DNA from 2 places in the Bradyrhizobium sp. UFLA05-153 genome. Region 1 is predicted to be linked to the other one. Evidence: riboswitches for the same ligand, from Rfam matches in the RefSeq annotation. Region 1 holds a riboswitch; the other holds the start of a gene.
The links. A riboswitch is a leader RNA that binds a small molecule or an ion and turns the genes downstream of it on or off. The one in region 1 is predicted to bind S-adenosylmethionine.
Positions count from the first base shown of each region.

Region 2: it holds a riboswitch for S-adenosylmethionine, as region 1 does, so the genes downstream of both, Q2941_RS32605 (O-succinylhomoserine sulfhydrylase) here and metX (homoserine O-acetyltransferase MetX) in region 1, are expected to answer to the same signal.

Region 1 covers NZ_JBBIAM010000046.1:15,496-25,986, reverse strand. Annotated here, with positions in the region: gene Q2941_RS25585 (TIGR02594 family protein) at 1-62, opposite strand, end outside; gene Q2941_RS25580 (alpha/beta fold hydrolase) at 299-1,165, shown strand; gene metW (methionine biosynthesis protein MetW) at 1,398-2,060, opposite strand; gene metX (homoserine O-acetyltransferase MetX) at 2,063-3,262, opposite strand; SAM riboswitch at 3,352-3,431, opposite strand; gene Q2941_RS25565 (chorismate mutase) at 3,623-4,480, shown strand; gene hisC (histidinol-phosphate transaminase) at 4,511-5,608, shown strand; gene Q2941_RS25555 (prephenate/arogenate dehydrogenase family protein) at 5,605-6,540, shown strand; gene Q2941_RS25550 (DUF2125 domain-containing protein) at 6,685-7,869, opposite strand; gene Q2941_RS25545 (gamma-glutamylcyclotransferase) at 7,980-8,591, shown strand; gene Q2941_RS25540 (lysophospholipid acyltransferase family protein) at 8,588-9,361, opposite strand; gene Q2941_RS25535 (YdcF family protein) at 9,370-10,074, opposite strand; gene Q2941_RS25530 (cell division protein FtsX) at 10,152-10,491, opposite strand, start outside.
Region 2 covers NZ_JBBIAM010000072.1:16,508-26,998, reverse strand. Annotated here, with positions in the region: gene Q2941_RS32645 (GcrA family cell cycle regulator) at 1-20, opposite strand, end outside; gene Q2941_RS32640 (aspartate aminotransferase family protein) at 478-1,686, shown strand; gene argF (ornithine carbamoyltransferase) at 1,686-2,609, shown strand; gene Q2941_RS32630 (Hsp33 family molecular chaperone) at 2,831-3,838, shown strand; gene apaG (Co2+/Mg2+ efflux protein ApaG) at 3,977-4,372, opposite strand; gene Q2941_RS32620 (OpgC domain-containing protein) at 4,551-5,810, shown strand; gene Q2941_RS32615 (SGNH/GDSL hydrolase family protein) at 5,810-6,589, shown strand; gene Q2941_RS32610 (SGNH/GDSL hydrolase family protein) at 6,602-7,609, shown strand; gene Q2941_RS32605 (O-succinylhomoserine sulfhydrylase) at 7,728-8,924, opposite strand; SAM riboswitch at 8,995-9,074, opposite strand; gene Q2941_RS32600 (2'-deoxycytidine 5'-triphosphate deaminase) at 9,154-10,290, shown strand.

The DNA of each region.
Region 1 (10,491 bases):
GCGGAGAAGAGAGCCAGCGCGATGACGTGACGCAGCCGGCCGAACGCAAACAACTCAAACATTCTTCATCCTTCGTTGACACCCCCAATTCCCATCGGCCCGTGCGGTGGCCGACATCCGCGCGTCGTATGAAAGTCCAGATGTGGCAAGAGCAAGGCACAATGCGGCATTGCAGAAATTCGCTTCAGGGAATTTCCGCGATGACCCTGTGTCGATGCTGGTCTGATGCTGCCGCATTGCTGCCCACAGCATTAACTGCGATGCTTAACGCGACGGCCCAGAAAGAGGGAAACGGTTAATGCCCCACGCCACGACCAGGGATGATGTCCGCATCTATTTCGAGGAAGCGGGCCACGGCACGCCGATCATCTTCCTGCACGAGTTCGCGGCCGACTACTCCAATTGGGAGCCGCAGATGCGCTACTTCTCGCGCGGCCACCGCTGCATCACCTATTCCGCGCGCGGCTATGCGCCGTTGGACGTGCCGGCATCGGCCGAGGTCTACACCTACAAGCACTTTTACACCGATGCACTCGCGGTGCTCGACCATCTCTCGATCGATCGCGCACATCTCGTCGGCCTCTCGATGGGCGCATATTCCTCGCTGCAGATCGGCCTCAACGCGCCGGGGCGCGCGCTGTCGATGACGCTCGCGGGCGTCGGCTCCGGTTCGGAGCTCGACAATCTCGAAGCCTGGCGCAAGCAGTGCCGCGCCAATGCCGAGCAATTCGAGACACTCGGCTCTCTCGAGGTCGCCAAGGCCACGCGCGAGGCGCCGAGCCGGATTCCGTTTCTGGTGAAGGATCCGCGCGGCCACGCTGATTTCTATGCCGCGCTGGCACGGCACGATTCCAGAGGCTCGGCCAACACCATGCGCGGCTTCCAGGGCGGCCGCCCCTCGATCTACATGATGACGGAAGCGATCGGGCGCGTGGCGACGCCGGCGCTGATCATCTGCGGCGACGAGGATGACCCCTGCGTCGGGCCGAGCCTGTTCCTGAAGAAGCATCTGCTGGCCGCAGGGCTCGCGATGTTTCCGAAGTCAGGCCATGTCCTCAATCTCGAGGAGCCCGCGCTGTTCAACGAAACGGTGGAGCGGTTCGTCACGCTGGTGGAAGCGGGGCGCTGGCCGGTGCGCGATCCGAGGTCAGTGGCTGCGAATTAGCGAAGGCATCATCCTATATTCCGTCATTGCGAGAGCAGCGAAGCAATCCAGAATCCCTCCGCGGAAAGACTCTGGATTGCTTCGCTGCGCTCGCAATGACGAGGTGTAAGCATCAGCCCCTCATCCTGAGGAGCGCGGAACGCGCGTCTCGAAGGATGAAGGCCCCGCCAGTGGCCTCGCCCTTCGAGACGCGCGCCAAGAGCGCGCTCCTCAGGGTGAGGGTCAGCTGATTTTACTTCCCACCGCCGCGGCTCAGCAGAAACACGCCCTGTTCGCCGAACAGATTCCACACCCACCACGGCAATCTGAGCCGCAACGGGCGCCCGTAGAGATCGAGCGCTTCCGCGCGCTCCATCTTCACGCCGATCTCGTCGCAGAGCTGGACGAAATCCTTGATGGTGCAGAAATGGATGTTGGCGGTGTCGTACCAGGTCGCGGGCAGATTCTCCGTGCGCGGCATGTGGCCGCCGATCAGGAGCTGCAGGCGCATCTTCCAGTAACCGAAGTTCGGGAACGACACGATCGCGCGGTGGCCGATGCGCAGGAGATTTTCCAGCACCACCCTCGGCTGCCGCGTCGCCTGGAGCGTCTGCGATAGGATGACGTAGTCGAAGGCGTCGTCGGGATAGTTGACGAGGTCGGTGTCGGCGTCGCCCTGCACCACCGCGAGCCCCTTGGCGACGCAGCGGTTGACGCCCTCGCGCGACAGCTCGATGCCGCGGCCGTCGATGCCGCGGTTTTCCAGGAGCTGCAGCAGGTCGCCGTCGCCACAGCCGACGTCGAGCACCTTCGAGCCGCGCCTGACCATCTCCGCAACCAGCAGATGATCGGCGCGGTAGTGACCTTCCTGTTCAGCCGCAAGGCCGTCGAGCGGCAGCACTTCTTGCACAGACATCGTCAGCTGCCCTTGCCGTTGAGGCCGCGCGCCTTGCCCGCCGATTGTAGGAACGCACGGGAGATATCGAAGAATTCGGGGACGTCGAGCAGGAAGGCGTCGTGGCCGCGATCGGTCTCGATCTCGGCGAACGACACCCGCGCGCTCGACGCGTTGAGCGCGTGCACCAGCGCGCGCGATTCCGAGGTCGGGAACAGCCAGTCGCTGGTGAAGGACACCACGCAGAAGCGCGTCTTGACGCCGGCAAACGCCTTCGCCAGCACGCCGTCATGGTCGCCGGCGATGTCGAAATAGTCCATCGCCCGTGTCAGATAGAGATAGCTGTTGGCATCGAAACGCTCGACGAAGGACGAGCCCTGATAGCGCAGATAGCTCTCGACCTGGAAATCCGCATCGAACGAGAACGTCGGCAGCTCGCGGTCCTGCATGCGCCGGCCGAACTTGCGGTGTAGCGCCGCATCCGAGAGGTAGGTGATGTGCGCAGCCATCCGTGCCACCGCGAGCCCGCGATGCGGATGGATGCCGTGATCGGCATAGCGGCCATTGTGCCAGTCGGGATCGGCCATCACGGCCTGGCGGCCGAGCTCGTGGAAGGCGATGTTCTGCGCGGAGTGCCGCGTCGAGCAGGCGATCGCGAGCGCGGAGAACACGCGCTCAGGATAGGCCGCGGTCCATTGCAGCACCTGCATGCCGCCCATCGAGCCGCCGACCACCGCAAACAGCGTCTCGATGCCGAGGCGATCGATCAGCATCGCCTGCGCGCGCACCATGTCGGGGATGGTGATGATCGGAAAATCCAGGCCCCACACCTTGCCCGTCGCCGGATTGAGCGAGGCAGGTCCCGTCGACCCCATGCAGCCGCCGATGACGTTGGCGCAGATGATGAAGTAGCGTTGAGGATCAAGAGGACGGCCGGGCCCGACCAGGGTCTCCCACCATCCGGGCTTGCCGGTGACGGGGTGCACATTTGCGACATGCTGGTCGCCGGTCAGCGCATGGCAGATCAGCACGGCGTTGGAGCGCTCGGCGTTGAGCTCGCCATAGGTCTGGTAGGCGATCTGGAACGGGCTGAGGTCGATCCCGCAATCGAGCGACAACGGCTGGTCCGCGCCGAAATGCGCAACCTGCGAGCTCGGATGATCCGCCTCGTGCGAGCGCTCCTCGGCGATCGCTGGGCTCGGTACCGTCGTGACGCCAACCATCTGACATCGACCTCGTTGGCGACGGCCCTCAAGCCGCCGCTGACATCAGGCCATGAAAAACCCGGCCTGAACGATAGGTTCGGCCGGGATCGGATGCGTCCCCGGCCTGTTTAGCGAGTTTTTTAACGTGGCTGCAAGCCGGCCGGCTCAAATGACCACGGAACAGGCAAAAACTAGTTGCTGGCGCGCTATTCGTCAAGCCGAGGCGCCGATTAACCAAATGAGGCCCTGCCATGTCAGGCGAAATGGCCGCCATTTCTCTTTGCTTTCGGCGTCCATCCTGCCTAATCAAGACCCATAGCGTCGGCGGATCCGGCTCAGCCGATCCGCCCTTCACGAGCCCCTGACAGACCGACAGATATGTCCCAGCGTCCGCCCGCGCCACCATCGCTCCAGGAATTGCGCAAGGAGATCGATGCGATCGACGAGGAAGTGCATCGCCTGCTGATGCAGCGCGGCGACATCATCGATCGCCTGATCCAGGCGAAGCAGACGCAGGAGGTCGGCTCGGCCTTCCGGCCGGCGCGCGAGGCCAGCATGATGCGCCGCCTCGTCGAGCGCCATCGCGGCATCCTGCCGCTCGACACGATCGAGAGCATCTGGCGCGTCATCATCTCGACCTTCACTTATGTGCAGGCGCCGTTCTCGGTGCATGCCGACGTCTCGGTCGGCGAGTCCGCGATGCGAGATTCGGCGCGATTCCATTTCGGCTTCACCACGCCCTATGTGCCGCATTTCAGCGCTCAGGCCGCCGTCGAGGCGTTGGCGAAATCGAAGGGTGATTTGGCTCTGGTCTCGGCGATCTCGAGCCGCACGCCATGGTGGAGCGAGCTCGAGGCCGAGGGCGCGCCGAAAATCATCGCGCGGCTGCCCTTCCTCGAGCGCGCCGACCATCCGGCCGCGCTGCCCGTCTTCGTGATCTCGCGGGTCGCCGACGATGCCATGGTCACGGAGGTCCAGACGTGGAGCGTGCGCGTGTCCGGCTGGAACGCCGACACGGCGAGGGCGCTGGCGCCGCTCGCCGACATCGTCGCGGTGCCCGATACCGCCTTCGACGGCGCTGCGCTGCTGGTGTCGGAGACTGGCATCGGCTTCGAGAAGATCAAAATGGCCCTGATCCGGGCCGGTGCCTCGGTCCGCTCGTCGGCTCTCGTCGGCGGCCACGCAACGCGCTATACGGTGCCCCCGACCGGGACGGCCAGATCTGACGTGGCCTGAGGCCGCCCCGCATCCTTTCCGGAGTAGACGATGTCCCGCCCCGTGCCGAATCCCGGCATTCTCGATATTGCGCCCTATACGCCCGGCAGGAGCCCGGTGCCGGAGCCGGGCCGCAAGGTGTTCAAGCTGTCGGCGAACGAGACGCCGTTCGGGCCCTCGCCCAAGGCGATCGAGGCGTTCACGCATGTGGCGACGCATCTGGAGGACTATCCGGAAGGCACCTCGCGCGTGCTGCGCGAAGCGATCGGCCGCATCTATGGCCTCGATCCCGACCGCATCATCTGCGGCGCCGGCTCGGACGAGATCCTCAATCTGCTCGCCCACACCTATCTCAGCCGGGGCGATGAAGCGATCTCCACCACCCACGGCTTCCTGGTCTACCCGATCGCGACCATGGCGAACGGTGCCAGGAACATCGTGGCGGCGGAGGCGAACTTCACCGCCGACGTCGACGCCATCCTGAAAGCGGTGACGCCGCGCACCAAGCTCGTCTGGCTCGCCAACCCCAACAATCCGACCGGCACCTATCTGCCGTTCGACGAGGTCAAGCGCCTGCGGGCCGGCCTGCCGTCGCACGTGCTGCTCGTGCTCGACGCCGCCTATTGCGACTACGTGTCTCGCAACGACTACGAGATGGGGATCGAGCTGGTCGCGACCACCGAGAACACGGTCGTGACGCACACCTTCTCCAAGATCCACGGCCTCGCCGCGCTGCGCGTCGGCTGGATGTTCGGTCCTGCGCACATCATCGATGCGGTGAACCGCATCCGCGGTCCGTTCAACGTCTCGACGCCGGCGATGTATGCCGCGGTCGCCGCGATCGAGGACACCGCGCATCAGCAGATGTCGAAGCAATTCACCGAGACCTGGCGCAACTGGCTGACCGAGGAGATCGGCAAGCTCGGGCTGAAGGTCACGCCGAGCGTAGCCAACTTCGTACTGATCCATTTCCCGGCCGAGAAGGGCAGGACCTCGGATGAAGCCGACGCCTTCCTGACCAAACGGGGACTGGTGCTGCGCGCACTGAAGAACTACGGCCTGCCCCATTCACTGCGCATGACGATCGGCACCGAGGAAGCCAATCGCCTCGTGGTCGAAGGCCTGCGCGACTTCATGGGGGGCAAATGAGCGTCGCCCCGCACTTCCAGCGCGTCGCACTGATCGGCTTCGGCCTGATCGGCGGCTCGATCGCGCGAGCCGCGAAGCTCCAGGGCCTTGCCAATGAGATCGTCACCACGGCGCGCTCGGAGGGGACGCGGGCGCGCGTCGCCGAGCTCGGCATCGTCGATCACGTGGTCGCAACCAATATCGAGGCAGTGAAGGACGCCGACCTCGTCATCCTCTGCATTCCCGTCGGCGCCTGCGGCCCCGTGGCGCAGGAGATCGCTGCGCATCTGAAGCCGGGCGCGATCATCTCCGACGTCGGCTCGGTCAAGGGCGCGATCGTCAGGGACATGGCGCCGCACCTCCCGCAGGGCATTCATTTTGTCCCCGCGCATCCTGTCGCGGGCACCGAGCATTCGGGCCCGGATTCCGGCTTCGCCGAGTTGTTCATCAATCGCTGGTGCATCCTCACGCCACCCGAGGGCGTCGACGCAGCCGCCGTCGATCGATTGCGCGCGTTCTGGGCCGCGCTCGGCGCCAAGGTCGAGATCATGACACCAGATCATCACGATCTCGTGCTCGCGATCACCAGCCATCTGCCCCATCTGATCGCCTACACCATCGTCGGCACCGCCGACGAGCTGCAACAGGTGACGGAGTCCGAGGTGATCAAGTTCTCCGCCGGCGGCTTTCGCGACTTCACGCGCATCGCGGCGTCCGATCCGACGATGTGGCGCGACGTCTTCCTCGCCAACAAGGAGGCCGTGCTGGAGATGCTCGGCACCTTCAACGAGGACCTCGCAAAACTCACGCGCGCGATCCGTCGCGGTGACGGCGAGGCATTGTTCGACCACTTCACCCGCACCCGCGCCATCCGCCGCGGCATCGTCGAGATCGGCCAGGATTCGGCGGCGCCGGATTTCGGCCGTCCGCATCCGCCGCTGACGAAGCAGTAGGTCACAAATCTCTCCTCCGTCATTGCGAGGAGCGAAGCGACGAGGCAATCCAGACTACCTCCGCGGAGGCTTTCTGGATTGCTTCGCGGAGCCTGTCATCGGGCCGCGCTACGCGCGGACCCGGTGGCTCGCAATGACGGGAAATCAATACAGCGGCGGGAGCTGCGCGACCTTCAGCGCGCCGAGCATCACGGCGCCATCGGCGAAGCGAAGCGGGAAGCTGCGCGCCTTCTTGCCTTCCAGCATGCTTTCGGTGCCGAGCGCGTTGATGCCTGCGGCAACGCCGACATTGGCGTTCTGCTTCACGACCTTGCCGAGGCCGGGGATGGCGCGGTCGAGCGCGCCGAAGAGGTTGTTGAGGTCCTGCGACTTCACGCCCGGCGCGACGCGGTCAAGGGTTGCCTGCGGCACGCCCTCTTCCAGCATTTTGTCGATGCCAAGTGCGGGGATCACGCGCTCGAGGCCCGTCACCGTCATCTGCAATTCACCGTCGAGGCGGCCGTTGGCCGAGATGCCGAGCGTGCCGGCCGCGACCGCGATCAACTCGCCCTGCTGAATACGCGACTGTACGATCTCGATATGGCCGCCGGCGGCCTGCAGCTCGCGGAAACGCTGCGGCCACGGCTTTGGCGCAAAATCTTTCAGCCCCGTGATCTTCGAACGCACGTCCGCTTCGAACGGCTCGGCGAGCAGCGGATGCACCCCCTGGATGCTGCCTTGCGCGATCTGGAGCACGGTTTCGATGATGGGATTGTCGCGCGAGGATCCCTCGGCGAGACGTCCGTGCAGCTCCACCTGCCTGGCCTTGGCAACCGGTACCTGCACCGAGCCGTCGACGCGATTGATGGCGGGATCGTCGAACACGATCGAGGCGTGATCCGGCACGGCCGGCAGGCCCACCACGCTGCTGCGGCCCTTGCTCCAGTTCACCACGAAGGACGTCTGCGTAACGCCGTCGGTCAGCGTCGCCGGTGCGGTGAATTCGGCGATCACGAGCTTGGGATCATAGACCTGGGCAACGACCAGGATGTTGTCGAGCTTGGCCGTGAACGGCGTCTTGCTCGCGGTCTGCGAGACCAGCGAGACGCTGGCACCGGAACATTGCACCTCGAAGCGGAACGGGAAGCCGGCGATCGAGCGCTTGGCGCAATCATAGATACGGCCTGACTTGGCCTCCTGGGCGCGCCACGCGTCGGCAGCCACTTCGGCCTGGGAAGCGGCATAGAACCAGAAGCCGCTCCAGGCGACGGCGAGAATCAAGAGGAGGACGGGCGCGATGAAAAGGCCCCAGCGGGGGCGCCGCCTGGCGGCAACGGTCATATCGGACATGCGGCGACCCTTTGACCCCAGATGATGGCAAATGTAAGCGAGGTTAGCTTGCTGCAAAAGGTGGAGAATTCGCTTCGCCTGGATGGCGGGGTCCGGTAGCGGTGCCAAACATGTCCGAAAATACCCTCCCCTCCGTCACGACGACCACCGGCGACCTCTGGGTGTTCGGCTATGGCTCGCTGATGTGGCGCCCGGGCTTCGAATTCGAGGAACGCGTGCCCGCGCGCCTGGTCGGCGAGCATCGCGCGCTCTGCGTCTATTCCTTCGTCCATCGCGGCACGCCGGAGAAGCCGGGCCTCGTGCTCGGGCTCGACCGCGGCGGCGCCTGCCGCGGCATCGCCTTCCGCGTCGCTGCGAAGAGCCGTGCCGATGTGGTCGCTTACTTGCGCGAGCGCGAGCAGGTTACCTCGGTCTATCGCGAGGTCATGCGCTCGGTGTGGCTGGAGAATGACGCGCGGCAGCGTGTCAGTGCGCTCGCCTACGTTGTCGATCGCGGCCATGTGCAATATGCGGGACGCCTGTCGCTTGCCCAGCAGCACCGCCACGTGCTGCAGGGTCACGGCCAATCCGGCGCCAATCGCGACTACGTCACCGCGACGGTGAAGGCGATCGAAGCCGAAGGTTTTCGCGATACGCAGCTGCATCAGCTTGCGACTCTCCTGCACAACGATGCGCATTCCCTGCATGATCCGGCTCCCACCAACGAGCGCGACGAGCGCTAGCTGCGAGAAGGCACGTAGCTCGGCGCACTGCCGATGAGCTGCTCCTGCTCCTTCCGTCCGGCTTCGACGATGCGCGCCGTGGCCTCCTCGATCGCGCCGCGCACGCGCGCGATGTACTCGTCCTTCGGCAGGCCCGGCGGCAGCGGATCCAGGAATTCCACCACCAGCGTGCCGGGATAGCGCATGAAGGTGCGGCGCGGCCAGAACAGCCCGGAGTTGAGCGCGATCGGCAGGCACGGCACGCCGCAGGCCGAATAGATCTGGGCAAAGCCCGTCTTGTAGTCCGGCGGCGCGCCGGGCGCGCGGCGGGTGCCTTCCGGGAAGATCACGAGCTGGCGGCCGGAGCGCACCGCATCGCGCGCCCGCCGCGTCATGTCCAGGAGCGCCTTGACGCCGGCGCTGCGATCGATCGCGATCATGCCGGTCTTGCCCAGGAACTGACCGAACACCGGAATGTGCATGAGCTGGCGCTTGAGGATGAAGATCGGCCGGTCGAAGAAGTGCAGCAGCCCGAACGTCTCCCAGAACGACTGGTGCTTTGACGCGATCACCAGCGGCCCCGCCGGGATCTTCTCCACGCCCCTGAATTCCACCTTGATGTTGCAGATCACCCGCATCAGAAACAGCGTCGAGTTCGCCCACCATTCGGCGACCGTCAGCATCGCGCGCGGCGACATCAGGAAGGTCGGCAGCGCGATGATCGCCCAGAACACCAGGACGGCGTAGAACAGCACGTTGAAAACGAGCGAACGCAGGAAGAGCAAGAACATCAACGATCCTAATTGGCCTGTGCGGTGGCGGGCCGTTTCGGCTGCACGCCAGGAGGCTGCTCCGACACTTCAGGCGAAACGTCAATCCCGAAATCCTCGAGCCGCACGCGCAGCTCGGCGGCGATGTATTTGACATATTCCGACAACAGCAGCCGCAGCGTCGAGGACGAGGTCCACCACGGCTCATCGCGCCACTTGTCGCCGACCACCGCAAACGGGATCAGCGCGATCTCCGGCATCGCGTGCGAGAATTCCACCAGCGCGCGCGGCATGTGATAGTTCGAGGTCACCACGATCAACGACTTGAACCCACGCTCATGCGCCCAGCGCCGCGTCTCAGCGGCATTGCCGCGGGTCGAGACCGCATAGCGATCGAGATCGACGCAGCAGCGCATGTAGGTTTGGCTCTCCGGCAGGGTCCGCGAGATATCGCTGACCGTAGAGGTCGGGTGCACGCCCGAGATCAGGAGCCTCCGGCCGTAGCCCGCAGCGAGCAGCTCCATCGCATCCGACACCCGCGACGATCCGCCGGTCAGGACCACGATGCCGTCCGCCTTGCGGTCCGGCGCCAGCTCGGCGCCGCGCATCTGGGACAGGAACGCGACGAAACCCGCCGCGGCGCCGACGAAGGCGATCGCGAGCGCCGACACGACGGTCGCGCGCAGCCAGCCGCGCGGCAACTTCGGCGATCGATCGTCGGTCGGCGAGGTCATATGATGTGGCAGTCCCTTCCCCTGGCAATTTTAGAACGTTTTTGGATGAAGTGGAGTCCGGTTTGACGCGCCGCGCCCTATTCGACATCGTTCAGCGTCGCGAACAGCGTCTGGCGCGACGCCACCGCCGTGATCGCGCCGATCAGGACCGCCTGCACCGCGAGCACGACGTAACCCGACGGCCGCAATGAGAAGGTGCCGAGCAGGGCGGCAAATTGGTCGCCGACCGGCGTGCCGGAGAACCAGCCGGCGATCGACTCGGAGAAGCCGAACACCAGCATGGCGATGCCGCCGCCGATCACGCCACCTTCGAGGCCGAGGCGGAGGAAATGCCGCAGGAAGCGGTTGGCGATGTAGCGGTCGCCGGCGCCGACGAAATGCAGGACCTCGACGATCGGGCGGTTGGCGGCCATCGCC
Region 2 (10,491 bases), on a different contig from region 1:
GACCAGGTCAAAACCGTCATTGCACCCTTCCCCTCGCCGCGCGCCTGCCAATCCCTTGGGGCCGCGTGGCGATGTCTAAGCCTCGAAAAACCCGTGCCGCCAGAATCCCTTAAGGCTCGCCGGGCGCGAAAACGCACCTGAACGCTACGCCGGTACATGAGGACTAAGAGGATCAGAACTGCTGCACGAGATGTCGTATCTGACAGGGGAAACGCTACAATATGGCGTGACTCCCGCGCAAGAGTCTGCGGCTCCGCGTCCACATGTTCCGTCGCTAAAAGAACTCAAAAATGCCACCGCAAGACTACGGCCGCACGCCTTGCAGGGCCTTCTGGCGGCATTGACAGCGGTTTTTCCAAGCATAAAATGGTGACACGTGCCGCCCTTAAAAGGCGGCACGTTTCGTTTTCCGGGCAGGTCAACGATGCGCTGCGCAAGGCAGTCTCGTGAGCCAGCCTCAACATTCAAGTGACCGTCATGACCAAAAGCGCCGCGACGCATTTGCTTCCCGTTTTCGCCAGGGCCGAGCTCGGCTTCGAGCGCGGCGAAGGCTGCTGGCTGGTCGCGACCAATGGCGAGCGCTATCTCGATTTCACCTCGGGTGTCGCCGTGAATGCGCTGGGCCATGCACATCCCGCTTTGGTCAAGGCCTTGCAGGAGCAGGCCACGAAGCTCTGGCACATGTCGAACCTGTTCCAGAGCCCGGACGGCGAGAAGCTGGCAGTCAGGCTCTGCAACGAGAGCTTTGCGGACTTCGTGTTCTTCTGCAATTCGGGCGCCGAGGCGATGGAATGCGTAATCAAAGTGGTGCGCCGCTATCACGCCTCCAAGGGCCATCCCGAGCGCTACCGCATGATCACTTTCGAGGGCGCCTTCCATGGCCGCACGCTGGCAACGCTCGCGGCGACCGGCTCGGCAAAATATCTCGAAGGTTTCGGCCCGCAGCTCGACGGCTTTGACCAGGTGCCGCATGGCGACCTCGAAGCCGTCAAGAAGGCGATCGGCCCACAGACTGCAGGCATCCTGATCGAGCCGATCCAGGGCGAGGGCGGCGTACGCTCGGCTCCTCCCGCCTTCTATCGCGCGCTGCGCCAGCTCTGCGACGAGCATGGTCTTCTGCTTGCCTTCGACGAGGTGCAGACCGGCATGGGCCGCACCGGCGATCTCTTTGCCCATCGCCGTCTCGGCGTGACTCCCGACGTGATGTCGCTTGCGAAGGCACTCGGCGGCGGCTTTCCGATCGGCGCGTGCCTTGCGACCGCCGAAGCCGCCTCAGGCATGACGCCTGGCTCGCACGGCTCGACCTTCGGCGGCAATCCGCTCGCCGTGTCCGCGGCGAACGCCGTGCTCGACGTCATGCTCAAGCCCGGTTTCTTCGATCACGTGCAGAAGATGTCGCTGCTGCTCAAGCAGAAGCTGGCCTCCGTGATCGACCGCCATCCCGATGTCGTCAGCGAGGTGCGCGGCGAGGGGCTTTTGATCGGCCTCAAGGCCGTCGTGCCCTCCGGCGATCTCGCCACCGCGCTGCGCAACGAAAAGCTGCTCACCGTCGGCGCCGGCGACAATGTGGTGCGCTTCCTGCCGCCTTTGATCGTCACCGAGGCGGAGATCGAGGAGGGCGTCGCGCGGCTCGAGCGCGCCTGCACGGCGATCGAATCAAATCTCAAGGCACGGGCGGCAGGCTGATGAGCAAGACGCCCAAGCACTTCCTGGACATCAACGAGCTGCCGCTGTCGGAGCTCAAGAGCATGCTCGCCGCTTCCTCCGCCATGAAGGCGAAGCAGAAGGCGCATCAGCCGGTCAAGCCGCTCGAAGGCAAGACGCTGGCGATGATCTTCGAGCGTCCGTCGACGCGGACGCGGGTGTCGTTCGATGTCGCCATGCGCCAGCTCGGCGGCGAGCCCATCATGCTCACCGGCGCCGAGATGCAGCTCGGCCGCGGCGAGACCATCGCCGACACCGCGCGCGTGCTGTCGCGCTATGTCGATGCCATCATGATCCGCATCCTCAATCACGATGCGCTGCTCGAGCTCGCGGCGAATGCGACCGTGCCCGTCATCAACGGGCTGACGCGGCGTTCGCATCCCTGCCAGGTGATGGCCGACCTCATGACCTATGAGGAGCATCGGGGGCCGATCGAAGGAAAGACGGTGGCCTGGACCGGCGACGACAACAACGTTCTCGCCTCCTGGGCGCATGCCGCCGAGCGCTTCAAGTTCAACCTCAATGTCGCGACCCCGCCGGAGCTCGCGCCGAAAAAGGCCATGCGCGACTGGGTGAAGGCGACGGGCGCTCCGATCATGCTGGGTACCGATCCGGAAGCCGCGGTGCGCGGCGCCGATTGCGTCGTCACCGATACCTGGGTCTCGATGGGCGACAAGGAAGGCGAGCGCCGCCACAACGTGCTCAAGCCCTACCAAGTCAACGCCAAGCTGATGTCGCTCGCCAAGCCCGATGCGCTGTTCATGCACTGCCTGCCCGCCCATCGCGGCGAGGAGGTTACCGACGAGGTGATCGACGGCCCGCAATCCGTCGTGTTCGACGAGGCCGAAAACCGCCTGCACGCGCAGAAGGGCATTTTGGCCTGGTGCTTTGACGCGGTGAAGTAGGTTTGGATCGTCGTCCTGGCGGACGACAGTGCCGTGGCGATGGCGGCGTGGCGCTGCTTTCGCCCTAACGTTGGTCGTCGTCTCGGACAAGCGCAGCGAAGCGGAGCGCAGATCGGGGACGACACCGAATATGGTGTGCTGTGTACGATCCATTCTGCATCCGAAACGGAGCGTCTCGTCACCCCTTCCATTTCACCTCCTCCGACCCCAGATAGAGCGCCATGGTCTCCCAATCCCCTGACATCAAAGCCGGGCCCGAAAGCCCGGTTCGCGCGCCGTCTTCCGTTCCCGTCGACGATGCCGTGCTGCCCTTCGAGGTCGATGCGCTCGACGTGCGCGGGCGCTTGACCCGGCTCGGGCCCACGCTCGACGATATCCTCACCAAGCACGATTATCCCGCGCCGGTCGGCAAGCTGCTTGGCGAGGCCATCGTGCTGACGACGCTGCTCGGCTCGGCGGTGAAATTCGAAGGTCGCTTCATTCTTCAGGCGCAGACTGACGGCCCGGTGTCATTCCTGGTGGTCGACTTCAAGGCACCCGACCGCCTGCGCGCCTATGCCCGCTACGACGCCTCGCGGCTCGGCGAGGCGAAGGACTCCGGCTCGCTGCTCGGTCGCGGCCATCTCGCCATGACCATCGACCAGGGCGCGGATATGAGCCGCTACCAGGGCCTCGTCGCGCTCGACGGCGGCAGCCTGGAAGACGCCGCGCATGAGTACTTCCTGCGCTCGGAGCAGATCCCGACCCAGGTGCGCCTCGCCGTCGGCGAGGAATGGCGCTCGAGCGACGGCGGCAAGCACCGCTGGCGCGCCGGTGGTCTCTTGATGCAGTTCTTGCCGAAGGCGCCGGAGCGCGCGCGACAGGCCGACCTGCATCCCGGTGACGCGCCCGAAGGCACCACGCCGCATACCGTCGCCGAGGACGATGCCTGGGTCGAGGCGCGCTCGCTGATCGGCACGGCCGAGGACGTCGAGCTGATCGATCCCGATCTCTCCGGCGAGCGGCTGTTGTACCGCCTCTTCCACGAGCGCGGCGTGCGCGTGTTCAAGCCGCACGGTCTGAAGGCGGAATGTTCCTGCTCGCGCGATGCGGTGGCAGCGATGCTGAAGAGCTTTTCGCCGGATGATCGTGCCGCGATGGTCAAGGACGACAAGGTCGTCGTGACCTGCGAGTTCTGCAGCTCGGTGTATCAATTCACGCCGCACGAGGCGGGCGTGGAAAACGCGTAGCCAAGCGCTCGGAAATCGTAGGTGGGCAAAGCGAAGCGTGCCCATCAACTTCTGTCGCATGATTGGAGAGATGGTGGGCACGCTTCGCTTTGCCCACCCTACGGCAGCTACAGTCGCGATACCGCAGCTCGCCGCCCCTCAATTCAACACCCGCTTGCCGCCGTCCGGGCTGTCCAGCGAGAACGTCGGCACGTCGATCTCAAATCGCTCGCCGCTTTCGTTGACCATCTGGTAGCGGCCGGTCATGAAGCCCGAGGCGGTCGAGAGCGGGACGCCGGAGGTGTATTCGTAGCGCTCGCCGGGCGCGAGGATCGGCTGCTCGCCGATCACGCCTTCGCCTTTAACCTCCTGCTGCCGCCCCGTCGCGTCGGTGATGATCCAGTGCCGCGTCTTGAGCTGCACGGTCTCGTCGCCGGAATTGGTGATCACGATGGTGTAGGACCAGAAGTAGCGCGAGCGCTCGGCCGACGACTGCTCCGGGACAAAGTTCGGCTCGACGGTCACTTCGATCTGGCGGGTCACGGCACGGTACATGGCTGCCATCATAACGAAAAGCTTGCCGGGAACCAATCGTGGCTCGCGGCGTCAGCGACATCGTGCCGCCCGAATTGGCACCGTAGTTACACCCCAATGTGATCCGATCGCTTTGCGAGCAGGCCACCGGCCCGGTACACTCCTCAAACGCTGCGATTTGCGCAAGGGTTTTGGCCCGATGACCATTGCCGACCAAGTGACGGGATCACCGGTCGCCGGAACCGCGGATGCCAAGTCCACCGTGGAGGCGAAGCCGCGCGCGGCGGCGCCCGCCATCACGCTGCCCGTCATCGGCGAGCGCGAGCTTCGCCTCGACCTTTTCCGCGGGCTGGCGTTGTGGCTGATCTTCATCGACCACTTGCCGCCAAATCTGCTGACCTGGTTCACCATCCGCAACTACGGCTTCAGCGACGCCACCGAGATCTTCATCTTCATCTCCGGCTACACCGCGGCCTTCGTCTACGGCCGCGCGATGCTGGACTCAGGCGTCGTCATCGCCACGGCGCGGATCCTGCGTCGGGTTTGGCAGATCTATGTCGCCCACGTCTTCCTGTTCACGATCTTCCTCGCGGAAATCTCCTATGTCGCGACCAGCTTCGAGAACCCGCTCTACACGGAAGAGATGGGCATCATGGATTTCCTCAAGCAGCCCGACGTCACCATCGTGCAGGCGCTGCTGCTGCGCTTCCGGCCCGTCAACATGGACGTGCTGCCGCTCTACATCGTGTTGATGCTGGCGCTGCCGCTGATCCTCTGGCTGATGAAATGGAAGCCGGATCTCACGCTCGGCCTGTCGGTCGTGCTCTACGTGGTGACTTGGGAGTTCGATCTCTATTTTTCGGCCTATCCGAACGGCTTCTGGGCGTTCAACCCGCTGGCCTGGCAATTGCTGTTCGTGTTCGGTGCCTGGTGTGCGCTCGGAGGTGCACGGCGCATGTCACGGATCCTGGCATCACCCGTGACGATGTGGATCTCGATCGCCTATCTGGCCGCGGCGTTCTACGTGACGTTGACCTGGTACGTGCCGCAGCTCTCCCACTTCATGCCGAAGCGGATCGAGCAGTGGATGTATCCGATCGACAAGACCGATCTGGACGTGCTGCGCTTCACGCATTTCCTGGCGCTGGCCGCGCTCACCGTGCGCTTCCTGCCGCGGGACTGGCCGGGCCTGAAATCGCCTCTCCTGAGGCCGTTGATCCTCTGCGGCCAGCATTCGCTGGAGATCTTCTGCCTCGGCGTGTTCCTGGCCTTTGCCGGCCATTTCATCCTGGCCGAGGTGTCCGGTGGCCCGGGCATGCATGCGCTGATTAGTCTCTGCGGAATCCTGATCATGTGGGCCATGGCCTGGGTGATTTCGTGGTACAAGCAGGTGGCTGACAAGAGCGGTTCGAAAACCAAAAACGCCGTCGGCAACGCCGATCTGGCGGGAGGGGGCTGATGAAGGCGAAGGTTCTCCGGAGCCTGATCCTGCTATGCGGTGTGCTCGCCGCGCCTTCCGCGCGCGCCGAGGATAATGCTGCGCCTCAAGCTCCCGCAGGGCCTGCGGCCTGCGAGGTGCCGTCCTATCTGCTCGCCACCGAAAGCCAGCTCCCGAAGGTCGCCGAGGCCGTGAAGAGCGAAAAGCCGCTCGAAATCCTGGTCGTCGGCAGCCGGTCGACCACCATCCCGTCGTCGGAAGAGAGCTCCTATCCGGCCCGGCTGCAGGCGATCCTGAAGGAGAAGCTGCCGTCGGAACCGGTGCACGTCTCCGTAGAACTACAGAGCAAGAAGACCGCAGAAGAGGCCGCATCCACCTTCGTTAAGCTTATGGAAGCGAAAAGGCCTACTTTGGTCATCTGGCAGACCGGGACCGTGGATGCTATCCGATCCATCGATCCCGATGAGTTCCGCGGTGCCGTCACGGATGGCGTTACTGCGCTGCAAAACGCTGGGGCCGACGTTATATTGATGAACTTGCAGTATAGCCCGCGGACCGAAACCATGATCTCGGTGCCGCCCTACCTAGATAATATGCGCGTGGTCGCGCAGGAGCATGATATTCCGCTGTTCGACCGTTTCGCGATCATGCGTCAATGGAATGATCAGGGGCAGTTCGACCTGTTCAATTCGTCGCGTGGACCGGAGTTGGCGAAACAGGTCCATGATTGCCTTGGCCGGGCGCTGGCGCAGTTCGTCGTCGATGCCGCCCATCTGGGTCCGGCCCAGCAGCAAAATTGAGGTTCAGCGTAAATGAGTTCTTTCCGCCCTTTTGGCCTGACGGCATGGCTGGCTGCGCCCATAGCGGCCGCGCTGCTGATGCCTGTGGCGCTGTCACCCGCCCACGCGCAGGCCGTGGCGGTCGCGCCGACGGCCCCACAGGCCGCTGGTCCGGCGCCCGCACCGCAGATCACGACCCCCGCGACCAGCCAGCAAGACTTTCCCGAGCAGCGCGGCCTCACCGCGCGGGCCATTGACAGGGTCAAGCAGGTCGCCAAATCCGCCGGCGACATCTTTAGCCGCGTGCCGTGCCTGCCGCCCAAGGGCAGCGCGAACAAGGGCAGCGCGAAATCGATGGGCTCGCTGCCGCATGTCGCGGGCAAGCTGGTCGCCGGCAAGCCGGTCGTGATCGTCGCGTTCGGATCGTCGTCGACGGCGGGCTTCGGTGCGAGCTCGCCCGATTTCAACTATCCGAACCGCCTCGCCGGACAGCTTCGCCGGCAATATCCGACTGCCGACATCACCGTCATCAACGCCGGTGTCGGCGGCGAGGACGCGCCCGAGATGATGAAGCGCCTCCAGAAGGAGGTGATCGACGTGCATCCGGACCTCGTGATCTGGCAGGTCGGCACCAATGCGGTGCTGCGCAACCTCGATCCGGGCGACACCGCAAAGCTCGTCGAGGACGGCATCACGCGCATCCAGGCGGCCGGCGATGCCGACATCGTGCTGGTCGATCCGCAATATTCGCCGCGCGTCACCGAGCGCCCCGAGAGCGCCGGCAAGATGGTGAAGCTGCTCGGCCGTGTCGCCGAGCTCCGCCACGTCGGGATCTTCCCGCGCTTCGAGGTGATGCGCGACTGGCACGAGAAGCAGGCCATTCCGGTCGAGAGTTTCGTGATCTCCGACGGCCTGCACATGAATGATTGGGGCTACGCCTGCTTCGCGCAGCTCCTCGGCGACGACATCATCCGCTCCGTCGGCCAGATCAAGTTAGGGGTCAACGTGCCTGCCGACGTGCGGACGTATAGGCCGATGTAGCTGCCGTAGGGTGGGCAAAGGCGCGTTAGCGCCGTGCCCACCACTTTATCTAACTCAAACGTCGGCAGAAGTGGTGGGCACGCTTCGCTTTGCCCACCCTACGATTTCGAGTGCGTGGTTACGCCTTCTCCAGCGCCGCGGTGAGATCCTCGATCAGATCATCGGCATGCTCGAGCCCCACGGAGAAGCGTATAAAGCCCTCGCTGATGCCGAGCGCAGCGCGGTCTTCCGGCTTCAGGCGCTGATGCGTCGTGGTCGCCGGATGCGTCACCAGACTCTTGGCGTCGCCGAGATTGTTCGAAATCTTCGCCAGCTTAAGCGCATTGAGCACGCGGAATGCCGCCTGCTTGCCGCCCTTGACCTCGAAGCCGACCAGCGTCGAGCCGCCGCGCATCTGCTTCTTCACCAGCGCCGCCTGCGGATGATCGGCGCGGCCGGGATAGACCAGCCGCGAGATCTTTGGATGGCTCGCGAGCACCTCGGCAACGCGGGCCGCGGTGTCGGTCTGCGCACGCACGCGCACGCCGAGCGTCTCCAGCCCCTTGAGCAAAACCCAGGCGTTGAACGGCGAGATCGACGGCCCGGTCTGGCGCATGAAATTGTGGATGTGCTCGGCGATGAAGGCTTCCGACGACAGGATGACGCCCCCCAGGCACCGACCCTGGCCGTCGATATGCTTGGTCGCGGAATAGACCACGACATCGGCACCGAGCGCGAGCGGGCTCTGCCAGATCGGGGTGGCGAACACGTTGTCGACAACGAGCCGTGCGCCGCCCTTGTGCGCGATCTCGGCGATGGCCGGGATGTCGAGCACGTCGAGCGTCGGATTGGTCGGGCTCTCCAGGAAGAACGTCTTGGTGTTCGGCTTGACCGCGCGCTGCCACTGGTCGAGATCCAGACCATCGACCAGCGTGGTCTCGATGCCGTAGCGCGGCAACAGATCCTGCACCACGTAGAGGCACGAGCCGAACAGCGCCTTTGATGCCACCACGTGATCGCCAGACTTCAAGGGCGCCAGGATCGCGGTTGTCACCGCGGCCATGCCGGTCGCTGCCGAGCGGGCGGCTTCGGCGCCTTCGAGCTCGATCATGCGCTGCTCGAACATCGCGATCGTCGGGTTGGAATAGCGCGAATAGATGAAGCCGGGATCTTCGCCCTTGAACCGCGCCTCGCATTCCTCGGCGCTCGCGTAGACGTAGCCCTGGGTCAGGAACAACGCCTCGGACGTCTCGCCATATTGCGAGCGCAGGGTGCCGGAATGGACCAGGCGGGTTTCGGGACGGTATTGCGCGGCGGACGCCGGGGACTTCGACATAGGACCTCCAACGTGACCACTTGCAAATGGTCACAAAAAAAACCGGCCTGGATATCTCCACTGGCCGGGATCACAGAGGTCCCCGGCCTGTTTAGCGATTTATTTAACGTGGCTGCAAGCCGGCCGGCTCAAATCACCACGGGATAAGTCATGCTCATATTCCGCCATGCCCTTTTCGTCAAGGCATCCATCGGATAGCGGTAAAAGGTTCGTTTTTCCGCATTTTTGGATGCGTTTGACCCGAGATGAGGACCACCGGTTGACGTTCACGGTCGCCGCCGACGCCAATGGTATTCTGCCCGACCGCATGATCGCGGCGATGGCGGATGACGGGCTCATCCTGCCCGCCTACGACTTCGTCGAAAGCCAGATCCAGCCGGCGAGCCTCGATTTGCGTCTCGGCGATATCGCCTACCGCGTCCGCGCGAGCTTCCTGCCCGGGCCGGGCGCGACCGTCGCCGAGCGCATCGATGAGCTGAAGCTGCATGAGTTCAGCCTTGCCGACGGCGCGGTGCTGGAGACCAATTGCGTCTACATCGTGCCGCTGCTAGAGAGCCTCGCGCTGCCGCCGGAGATCGTCGCGGCCGCCAATCCGAAGAGCTCGACCGGCCGGCTCGACGTCTTTACCCGCGTGATCGCCGACGGCACCCGCCGCTTCGACATGATCGGCGCGGGCTATCATGGCCCGCTCTATGCCGAGATCAGCCCAAAAACGTTTCCGGTGCTGGTGAGCGAAGGCTCGCGGCTATCGCAGGTGCGCTTCCGCACCGGCGATGCCATCCTCAACATTGACCAGCTCGAGGCGCTGCATGCGACCGAGCGTCTCGTCGATATCGACGAGGCCGATCTCACCGGCGGTGTCGCCGTCTCTGTCGATCTCTCCGGCGAGAAGGGCGGCGGCTTCGTCGGCTATCGCGCCAAACGACACACCGGCGTCGTCGACGTCGATCGCCGCGCCGGCTACGCGGTCGAGGATTTCTGGGAGCCGATCTCGGCGCGTCCCGACGGCAGCCTCATTCTCGATCCCGGCGAGTTCTACATCCTCGCCTCCAAGGAAGCCGTGCAGGTGCCGCCGGACTACGCCGCGGAGATGGTGCCGTTCGATCCTCTGGTCGGCGAATTCCGCGTGCACTATGCCGGCTTCTTCGATCCCGGCTTCGGCTATGCCGGTGCGGGCGGGCAAGGCGCGCGCGCGGTACTCGAGGTGCGCTCGCGCGAAGTGCCCTTCATCCTCGAGCACGGCCAGATCGTCGGCCGCCTCGTCTACGAGAAGATGCTGGCGCGGCCCGACGCAATGTACGGCCAGCGCATCGGCTCGAACTACCAGGCGCAGGGCCTGAAGCTGAGCAAGCATTTCCGGGTGTAGCCGCATCCTCCGATGTCATGCCCCGGCTTGATCGGGGCACCACTACGCCGCGGCCCATTGTTCAGGCTCGACCGCCTCTGGAATACCGGATCGCCCGATCGAGGTCGGGCGATGACACCGAATGTGCGTCAGGTTGCGAAGCGAAATCCGGGAACTCTCGCCACCAAAAAGATCCCGGATTGCGCTGCGCTCCATCCGGGC